DNA from 3 places in the Franconibacter pulveris genome. Region 1 is predicted to be linked to each of the others. Evidence: predicted binding sites of a transcription regulator. Region 1 holds the regulator's gene; each other region holds the start of a gene.
What was found. Region 1 encodes PhoB, which activates phosphate uptake and scavenging genes when phosphate is short. Its sites were predicted from a motif close to CTGTCATAAAACTGNCNNAT; they were not measured.
Positions count from the first base shown of each region.

Region 2: a site for PhoB is predicted at 2,221-2,240, ahead of kdgR (DNA-binding transcriptional regulator KdgR). Genes of this name have one in related genera too.
Region 3: a site for PhoB is predicted at 1,480-1,499, ahead of pstS (phosphate ABC transporter substrate-binding protein PstS). Genes of this name have one in related genera too.

Region 1 covers NZ_CM165555.1:1,097,076-1,100,351, reverse strand. The annotation lists gene phoR (phosphate regulon sensor histidine kinase PhoR) at 1-1,278, opposite strand, end outside; gene phoB (phosphate response regulator transcription factor PhoB) at 1,300-1,989, opposite strand; gene sbcD (exonuclease subunit SbcD) at 2,188-3,276, shown strand, end outside.
Region 2 covers NZ_CM165555.1:2,896,667-2,899,942, forward strand. The annotation lists gene ACU4F7_RS13660 (MBL fold metallo-hydrolase) at 1-374, opposite strand, end outside; gene ACU4F7_RS13665 (YebO family protein) at 396-680, opposite strand; gene mgrB (PhoP/PhoQ regulatory lipoprotein MgrB) at 754-897, opposite strand; gene ACU4F7_RS13675 (YobH family protein) at 1,057-1,290, shown strand; gene kdgR (DNA-binding transcriptional regulator KdgR) at 1,324-2,115, opposite strand; gene ACU4F7_RS13685 (MFS transporter) at 2,291-3,276, shown strand, end outside.
Region 3 covers NZ_CM165555.1:4,656,930-4,660,205, reverse strand. The annotation lists gene pstC (phosphate ABC transporter permease PstC) at 1-158, opposite strand, end outside; gene pstS (phosphate ABC transporter substrate-binding protein PstS) at 350-1,390, opposite strand; gene ACU4F7_RS21945 (hypothetical protein) at 1,692-2,276, opposite strand; gene glmS (glutamine--fructose-6-phosphate transaminase (isomerizing)) at 2,361-3,276, opposite strand, start outside.

The DNA.
Region 1 (3,276 bases):
AATCAGCCTTTCGGGCAACAGAAAGGAAAAACGGGCGCCTTTGCCGGGCGCGCTGTCGATTTCAAGCCGCGCGTCGTGGTGGCTGATGGCGTGCTTGACTATCGCAAGCCCAAGACCGCTGCCGCCTGTCTGGCGCGACCGAGCCTTATCAACGCGGTAGAAACGCTCCGTCAGACGCGGAATATGCTCCGCCGCGATGCCCGGCCCGTCATCCTCCACGCTAAACAGCGCGCCGTGCGGCGCACGCTGCCAGCGCACGGTAATATGCGTGCCTTCCGGCGTATGGTTCACGGCGTTATAGACCAGGTTCGACATCGCGCTGCGCAGTTGTTCTTCATTGCCCAGCACCTTAAGCGTGGCGTCAACATCGAAAGTCAGCGCATGCCGCTGCTGGCTGAGGGTTGCCGCCTCGCGCTCCACCACGCGCAGCATCATCGGCACGTCGATTTTTTCATTCAACTGCAGCGTGGGCGACGCTTCAATTTTTGACAGCGTCAGCAGCTGTTTCACCAGCCCTTCCATACGGGACGTTTGCTCGCGCATGGTATGCAGCGCTTTGTCCCGCAGCGGCCCTTCCAGCGTCTGCTCCTGCATCATCTCCAGGTAGCCCTGCAATACCGTCAACGGCGTGCGCAATTCATGGCTGACGTTAGCGAAGAAGTTACGCCGCGCGCCTTCGAGCTGGTGCATCTGCGTCACGTCGCGTGCCACCATCAGCCACTGCTGTTCGCTGTAGGGCATCACGCGAAACTCAAGATGGCGACCGTTGTTCAGCACCAGGTTAAGCGGACGAGTGAAGTTTTTTTCGCGCAGGTAGCGGGTGAACTCCGGGTAGCGCAGCAGGTTGAGGATATTCTGGCCGTTGTCGTCCGGCCAGCGCAGGTTAAGGAGCTGCTGCGCCAGGCCGTTGCACCAGAAGATAGTGCCCTCTTCAGTGGTCAGGATCACCGCATCGGGCAGCGACTCGGCGCCGCTGCGAAAGCGCTTGATAAGATTGCCCAGCTCCCGGCGGCGCTTTTTATTGCGCAACTGCATCTGGTGCAGCCCGTACAGCAGCGGCTCCCAACTTCCTCTTCCCGGCGGCGGCGTCATGCTGCGATCGACCCATAACCACCAGGAGAGGCGCAGCAGGTTCCAGTAATGCCAGATAAGCAGCCCGGTCACCGCCGCCAGTAAAAACCAGGCCACATGGCCGAAAAACGCCCCGAGGATCAGCGCCGGGAGACAACACAACACCAGCTCCAGAGCCAGCCTTTTCCATGACAGCCGTTCGAGCACGGTCACACTCCAGGTTATGAGTTAAAAACGGGTTGAGAAACGATACCCCGTACCGCGCACCGTCTGCACCATTCTGTCATGCCCGCTGTGCTCCAGCGCCTTGCGCAGGCGGCGGATATGCACATCCACCGTACGATCTTCGACATACACATTGGTACCCCAGACATGATTCAGCAGCTGCTCGCGGCTGTAAACACGCTCCGGGTGCGTCATAAAGAAGTGTAATAGCTTAAATTCGGTCGGCCCCATGTCCAGCGGATTTTCGCCGGTCATGACGCGGTGAGAGGTCGGGTCCAGGCTCAGGCCCTGCATCTCGATAACCTCTTCCACCGCCATAGGCGAGATGCGGCGCATAACGGCTTTGATGCGCGCCACCAGCTCTTTTGGCGAGAACGGCTTGGTGATGTAGTCGTCCGCGCCGGTCTCCAGCCCGCGTACGCGGTCCTCTTCTTCACCGCGCGCGGTCAGCATCATCACCGGGATATCGCGGGTCATCGCTTCGCGCTTGAGGTGCTTGATAAACTGAATGCCCGAACCGCCGGGCAGCATCCAGTCGAGCAGGACCAGATCGGGCCAGGGCTCGTTGAGCTGGTTTACCGCACTGTCATAATCTTCAGCTTCAACGGGCTGGAAGCCGTTTTGCTCGAGCACAAAACAGACCATTTCACGAATCGGTGCTTCATCTTCTACGACCAGAATACGTCTCGCCATAATTAGCCCTGTAATATAAAGTCAACATTATCCAATGCGGCGCCATTATGCGTCAGATTTATGACAGATTTATGAAAAGATGACCGTCTGATGACTCCCTCTGCGGCATTTATGACACCCGTCCGGCAAGCCGTTCAGGACACCAGCCCGCCTGCTTGTTTATAATCACCCTCTCGCTTTTTCGCCACAGGGAAATCTATGCGCATCCTCCACACTTCCGACTGGCATCTTGGTCAGAATTTTTATACCAAAAGCCGCGCCGCCGAGCATCAGGCCTTTCTCGACTGGCTGCTGGAGGCCGCGGTGGAACATCAGGCAGACGCCATCATCGTGGCGGGGGATATTTTCGACACCGGCTCGCCGCCAAGCTACGCGCGCGAGCTTTATAACCGCTTCGTGGTGAAGCTGCAGGCCACGCAGTGTCAGCTGATTGTGCTGGCGGGAAACCATGACTCGGTGGCGACGTTAAATGAATCCCGCGAGTTGCTCGCCTGCCTTAACACCCGCGTGATCGCCAGCGCCCAGCAGGATCCGGCAAGCCAGGCGATTGTCCTCAACCGTCGCGACGGCGCGCCCGGCGCGGTGCTCTGCCCTATTCCGTTTCTGCGCCCGCGCGATATCCTGCGCAGCCGCGGCGGCCAGTCCGGCAGTGAAAAACAGCAGCAGCTGCTGGAGGCTATCACGCAGCATTACGAACAGTGCTACAACGCCGCCTGCGCCCTGCGCGGCGAACAAGCGCTGCCCATCATCGCCACCGGCCACCTCACCACGGTGGGCGTGACCAAAAGCGACGCGGTGCGCGATATCTACATCGGCACGCTGGACGCTTTTCCCGCTCACCTCTTCCCGGCGGCGGATTACATCGCGCTCGGCCACATTCACCGCGCCCAGAAAGTGGCGGCAAGCGACCATATTCGCTACAGCGGCTCGCCCATCGCCCTGAGCTTTGATGAAACAGGTAAAGAAAAAAGCGTCTTTCTGGTGGAGTTCGCGGAGGGCAAGCTGCGTGACGTGACCGCGCTGCCGGTGCCGGTAAGCCAGCCGCTCGCGGTGGTAAAAGGCACGCTCGAGGAGATTGCCCAGGCGCTGACCCAGTGGCGCGACGCGCCCGCCGGGCCGAAAGTGTGGCTTGATATTGAAATCGCTACCGAACAGTTCCTGCACGACATGCAGCGCCAGATAACCCAGCTCACCGAAGACCTGCCGGTGGAAGTGGTGCTGCTGCGCCGCAGCCGCGAGCTGCGCGAGAAAAACCTCGGCACGCTGCAAACCGAAACGCTGAGCGAG
Region 2 (3,276 bases), 1.8 Mb from region 1:
TCGAGCGCGGCAAGCTCGGACGGTCGCAGCGCCAGCGGCGTTTTGCGCAATGGCCCGTAAAATTTCAGCGGCGACGCACGCCTGGAAAAAACCGGATCGGTAAGAATGTAGAGCCCGTTAATGCGCAGCAATAAAGAGGCATGGCCAAGCCACCACATCCCATCCTCTTCGCCCTTGATTTCCGCTCTTTGCCACCACTGTTGCAGGAACGCGTCATAACCACCCTGCGGTGGATGCGGAAGCCCCTGGGCTTTCCGCTCTTTCTGCCAGCGCTCGACGTCGCCCGGCTGATGGCCGACAGGCGAAAGGTTACGAAAACCTTCAGGCGAGTGGTGAGGTTGGGCAGGATTAAACCAGGGATTGCGCCAGGCCATAGCTTCTCCGCCAGTGTAGGTTTAACGCTCGGCCACCAGACGGACAAAATCATCAGCGGGCGGCTGTGGTTTTTCCGCAGACTCCGCCGCAGCGGCATCCGGCTCGTTGGCTTCGCAAAGACGCCGCAGCAGGGCGTTTTGCCGTTTTTGCTGATCGAGCAGCGCTTCAAGCAGTTCAATTTGCTCGTTGGCTCTGACGCTTGCCCGGTTAACAAAGAACCAGACTATCAGCCCAACGAGCGTAACCAGCAGAGAAAGAGCAAGCGCAGCGATATTCAATGCGCCGGAGTTCATTAATTCGTTCATGTTGCTACCTCAGAAAGACGGGCCATTCTACCACTGCCCGCAGCCAAGGAAATCATTTCCGAAAAAAATGCGCTTACCAGGGAATAAACTTGTTAATCGTGCAGATACCGCTGAAAAACTGAACATCCTGATCGCACATTACATTCAACATCTGCGTCCATAGCAATAAACAGGCCACCAGCACGGCCAGCAAAATAGCCCACCTGAATTTTTTCACTACCCTCTCCGCTTTTGTGCATCACCAGGGCAGCTTACCCCATGCACCTTAAACCAAAGGTCACTGTATCCTTAAGTGGTTAATTTAGGAATCATCGACTTGTTACGCAACGTAAAGGCCTGCAGGCTCAATAAAAAACAACGATATAAGGAGAAAAGGATGCGGACAATAGTAAGACTTGCTGGCGTCCTGGCGTTAGCCTGGCTGGCTCTTTTATTCAGCGGATATGGGGTAATCATTTCCAGTACGGAAAACGCAGCGGGTATGGGGCTTGAGTGTCGCTATCTGACTGCCCGCGATGTCGTTACCCGGCAGTTTATTCATACCGACAGCGGCGTAATCGGCGTGACCGCCTGCCCGCTGCTGCATAAAGCGGAAAAGGTCGTGGATTAAAGAACAAGCCGCAGACAGGCTGCGGCGTGTTTCTCAGAACGGATAGCTGTTGTAGCCCATTTGCTCAGAGATTTTGCGAGCGGCGTTATGCAGGATTTCTACATACTCGTGCAGACGCTCTTCAGAAAAACGCAGCGTCGGGAAGGAGATGCTGAGGCCTGCAATGACCACGCCAAAACGGTCGAATACCGGTACGGCAATGCAGCGCAGCCCTTCTTCCTGCTCTTCATTATCTTCGCCATACCCCTGCTCACGCACTTTATCCAGTACAGTCAGCAGTTCATCGGTACTGGTAATCGTGCGGGCCGTGCTGCGGGTGTATTCAACGCCGGAGAGGATCTGCTTTACCTCATCCCGGTCGCGCCAGGCGAGCAATACTTTACCAATCGCCGTACTGTAAAGCGGATTACGGCGGCCAATGCGCGAATACATGCGCAGGTTATACATAGAGTCGATTTTATGGATGTAAACGATGCTGTCTTCATCCAGCGCGCCCAGGTGAATCGTCTCTTTGGTAAGACGCGAAAGTTCACGCATCTGAATATCCGCGCTGCGGATAAGATCGACATTCTGTAAAGCGCGCGCGCCCAGCTCAAACAGTTTTAACGTCAGAGAATATTTTTCCGACTCGCCTTCCTGGGCAACATAACCCAACGATTTCATGGTCTGCAAAAAGCGGTAAACGGTGCTTTTCGACATCATGACGCGTTGCGACAACTCGGTGATACCAATTTCACGTTCTTCGCCCAGAGCCTGAAGAATGCCAAAGACCTTCAGAACCGAAGAGACGGAGTCCGGTTGTTTATCCAAATCTGCGATTGCCATTGATCACCTCAGATCGCATTTGTTTTATAAAAATCAGAACCGGTTTTTATTATAATTTCGCGCCACTTGTGCCGCAATGAATCTCTGCCCGTTGGTTACAAATCTGCGACATAAAACCGAAATAAAGTATGTCAAACTCTTCTTTTCCATCACTATTACAGAGACGCATCGAATTATGGTGTCAAAAAAACCGCTCACTGCGGGTAAACCGGTAGCGGAGGGGCTGCCTTTGCCGCAACGTTACGGGGCGATTTTAACCATCGCTATCGGGATCATGATGGCCGTGCTTGACGGCGCTATCGCGAATGTCGCGCTGCCAACCATTGCCCAGGATCTGCATGCTTCGGCGGCGAGCAGCATCTGGATAGTCAACGCTTACCAGATAGCCATCGTCATTTCACTGCTCTCGCTCTCTTTCCTCGGGGATATGATTGGCTACCGGCGGATTTATCAGTGGGGTCTGGTGTTGTTCACGTTGACCTCGCTGTTTTGCGCCCTGTCGCACAGTCTGGAGATGCTGACCTTCGCCCGCGTGTTACAAGGTTTTGGCGGCGCGGCGCTGATGAGCGTGAACACCGCGCTGATTCGTCTTATTTATCCCGCGCGGCATCTGGGCCGGGGCATGGGCATCAACTCCTTTATTGTTGCAGTCTCCTCTGCGGCAGGCCCAACGATTGCTGCGGCTATCCTCTCTGTAACCAACTGGCAATGGCTATTTTTGATCAACGTTCCGCTTGGGCTAGTGGCGCTGGTGCTGGCGTTACGCTTTTTGCCGCCAAATCCGCAGAAAGCCATGCAGCAACGCTTTGATTTGCCAAGCGCAGTGATGAATGCGCTGACTTTCGGCTTGCTTATTACCGCGCTTGGCGGTTTCGCTCAGGGGCAACCGCGAAGCTGGGTGCTTGCTGAACTGGCGGCGCTGCTGGTCGTCGGCGTTGTTTTTGTACGCCGTCAGTTGCGTCTGCCCGTACCGTTATTACCCATTGACCTGTTGCGTATTCCGCTTTTTTCGCTCTCTATTGGCACCTCCGTGTGCTCTTTTTGCGCCCAAATGCTGGCAATGGTCTCGCTGCCCTTCTTTCTACAAACGGTGTTGGGGCGCTCAGAGGTGGAGACGGGGTTACTGCTGACGCCATGGCCGCTCGCCACGATGGTGATGGC
Region 3 (3,276 bases), 1.1 Mb from region 1:
CCAAATTTCTGGATGCTGGGCCAGGAGGAAATAATAAGGGAGACGATAATGCCGCCCAGCAGCAAAAGCACAATCAGCGCAGCCAGACGAACCAGCGCGCTGAAGATCATGTCACCCTTTTTCCCCGGAGGGTTAAATGCAGGCTTTGTCGCAGCCATAAGTCACTCTTTCAGTTTGGGCCAGGAAGCGCGCATTTTATCGTTCTTCCTGGCTAACGTAATGCTATACCCTAAATAATTCGAGTTGCAGCAAGGCGGCAAGCTTGTGCATCCCCGGCAGCATAGACTCACTATGTGACTGGGGCGAACAAGCGCAGCCGACACGGCTGCGGCTCGAGTATGACGGGTATTTAGTACAACGCTTTACCGCTGCTGTCTTTCACGCTGGTCTTCCATGCCGCGCGAACTTGCTCAACCACGCTATCCGGCAGAGAAGCATAGTCCAGGTCGTTAGCCTGCTTCGCGCCTTCTTTATAAGCCCAGTCGAAGAACTTCAGCACTTCAGCGCCCTGCTCAGGTTTCTTCTGCTCTTTGTGGACCAGAATGAAGGTGGTGGAGGTAATCGGCCACGCATTGTCGCCTTTCTGGTTAGTCAGGTCCTGCGCGAAGGATTTGCTCCAGTCCACGCCTTTCGCCGCGTTGGAGAAGCTCTCTTCGGTCGGGTCAACCGGCTTGCCGTCGGCGGAAACCAGTTTGGTGTAAGTCAGGTTGTTCTGCTTGGCGTAAGCGTATTCCACATAGCCGATGGAGCCCGGCAGGCGCTGTACGAACGCGGCGATGCCGTCGTTGCCTTTACCGCCGAGACCGGTCGGCCAGTTAACGGTAGAGCCGGCGCCGATTTTGGATTTCCACTCGTCGTTCACTTTAGCGAGGTAGCTGGTGAAAACGAAGGAGGTGCCGGAACCGTCAGCGCGACGCACTACAGCGATATTCTGTGAAGGCAGTTTTTTGCCCGGGTTCAGCTTAGCAATCGCTTCGTCGTCCCACTTCTTGATTTTGCCAAGGTAGATATCGCCAAGCGTTTTGCCATCAAGCACCAGTTCGCCCGCTTTGAAGCCCGGCAGGTTAACCGCCAGCACCACGCCGCCGATAACGGTCGGGAACTGGAACAGGCCTTCCTGCTGCAGTTTTTCCTCAGACAGCGGCGCATCGGAAGCGCCGAAATCCACGGTGTTGGCAATGATTTGCTTCACGCCGCCGGAAGAGCCGATCCCCTGGTAGTTCACTTTGTTACCGGTGGATTTCTGGTAAGTGTCAGCCCACTTGGCATACACCGGCGCCGGGAAGGTTGCACCGGCGCCAGTCAGGCTTGCGGCCGCGTTAACGGCGAAAGCGCTCATCGATAAGGTCGCGGCGACAACAGTTGCGACGGTGGTACGCATAACTTTCATAATGTCTCCTGCATGAGGTAAACGTAATTCATTGTTAAGTGGCTACGCTCTGCAAAATAGGACAATTGGGTGACAGTTAAATGTACGAATTATGACAGTTTTATGACAAGGCGGAATCCGGGCGTTTGCGTTAAGTAATAGATAATAAATTCAATTGGTTAAATAACTTTATGACGAGGAGATGAAAGAAAAATTTTCTTTATATGACAGGGTAAACATAGCCCCGCAAGCGTAGTTTGTCATAGACGTCGGTCGTTTGGCCGGACGGGAATCGGGGGATGATCACTCATAAAAAAGCGTCTCAACGCCCTTTTTTAACGGCGCGGCGCTGAAGCTGACGCGCATGTTCTTGCTGCATTTTGAGCCGCAGACACCAGCGGACCAGGTTAGCCATCTCCCGGCTGTTTATCATTCGCCAGGCAAGCCATAACAGCACAACGCCTGCGGCCCAGCTCAGCCCAAAGAGAAGCGAGAGCGGCTGAAAAATCAGCCCGCAAACCAGCGTCGCCAGGCTTATCGCCAGGTGTAAAAACCAGCCATAAAACAGCGTAAGCAGGCCGCTGCGCCAGCCTTTTGTAATAGCCAACGTGCTGGTCATGAGCAGCGCCAGCCAGACGATGCCTGCGATTATCCACAAGAGAGAAAAAGCCGGACGCAGCGCGACGACGTTTGCCACTGCGCTGAAGAATAATGCGTAGCCGCTCGCCACCAGCACATGATAGTAAGACGATGTGCCGAAATAGCGGGATGTGGGCGCATCGCTACACTGCGCTATGTTCAGCTTCAGCTTGTGCAGCCTGCGATGCGAGATATCGTCTTCAACCTCGGCGCTGAACGCCAGCAGTTGCGAGAACCGCGAGCCGGAAATCCATGCAAACAGGGCCATAAAAGCGTGTTTTCCATTACGTGCTGAAAAAAAAGAGGTTGCCGTCTGGCAACCTCTTCAGAGGATAACACGAGTCAGAAGGGATTATTCTACCGTAACCGATTTTGCCAGGTTGCGCGGCTGGTCCACATCGGTGCCTTTAATCAGCGCCACGTGGTAAGCCAGCAGCTGCAGCGGCACGGTGTAGAAAATGGGGGCAATCACCTCTTCCACATGCGGCATCGGGATGATGTGCATGTTTTCGCTGCTGGTGAAACCGGCGTCCTGATCGGCAAAGACATAGAGCTGGCCGCCGCGGGCGCGCACTTCTTCGATATTAGACTTCAGTTTTTCCAGCAGTTCGTTGTTAGGCGCCACCACAATCACCGGCATATCCGCATCGATAAGCGCCAGCGGGCCATGTTTCAGCTCGCCTGCGGCATAGGCTTCCGCATGGATATAAGAGATCTCTTTGAGCTTTAACGCCCCTTCCAGCGCGATGGGGTATTGATCGCCGCGGCCCAGGAACAGCGCGTGGTGTTTCTCAGAGAAGCCCTCTGCAAGCTGCTCAATGCGTTTGTCCTGGGAAAGCATCTGCTCGATGCGGTTCGGCAGCGCCTGCAGGCCGTGAACGATGTCATGCTCAATGGAGGCATCCAGCCCTTTCAGACGGCTCAGCTTCGCCACCAGCATCAGCAGTACGGTTAGCTGGGTGGTGAACGCTTTGGTCGAAGCCACGCCGATTTCGGTGCCCGCTTTGGTCATCAGCGCCAGCGAGGACTCACGCACCAGCGAAGAGCCCGGGACGTTACAGATGGCGAGCGAACCGAGGTAACCCAGCTCTTTCGACAGGCGCAGCGCCGCCAGCGTGTCCGCCGTTTCGCCAGACTGCGAAAGGGTAATCATCAGGCTGTTGCGGCGCACTGCGGATTTGCGGTAGCGGAATTCAGAGGCGATTTCCACGTCACAAGGCACGCCAGCCAGCGATTCAAACCAGTAGCGGGAAACCATGCCGGAGTTG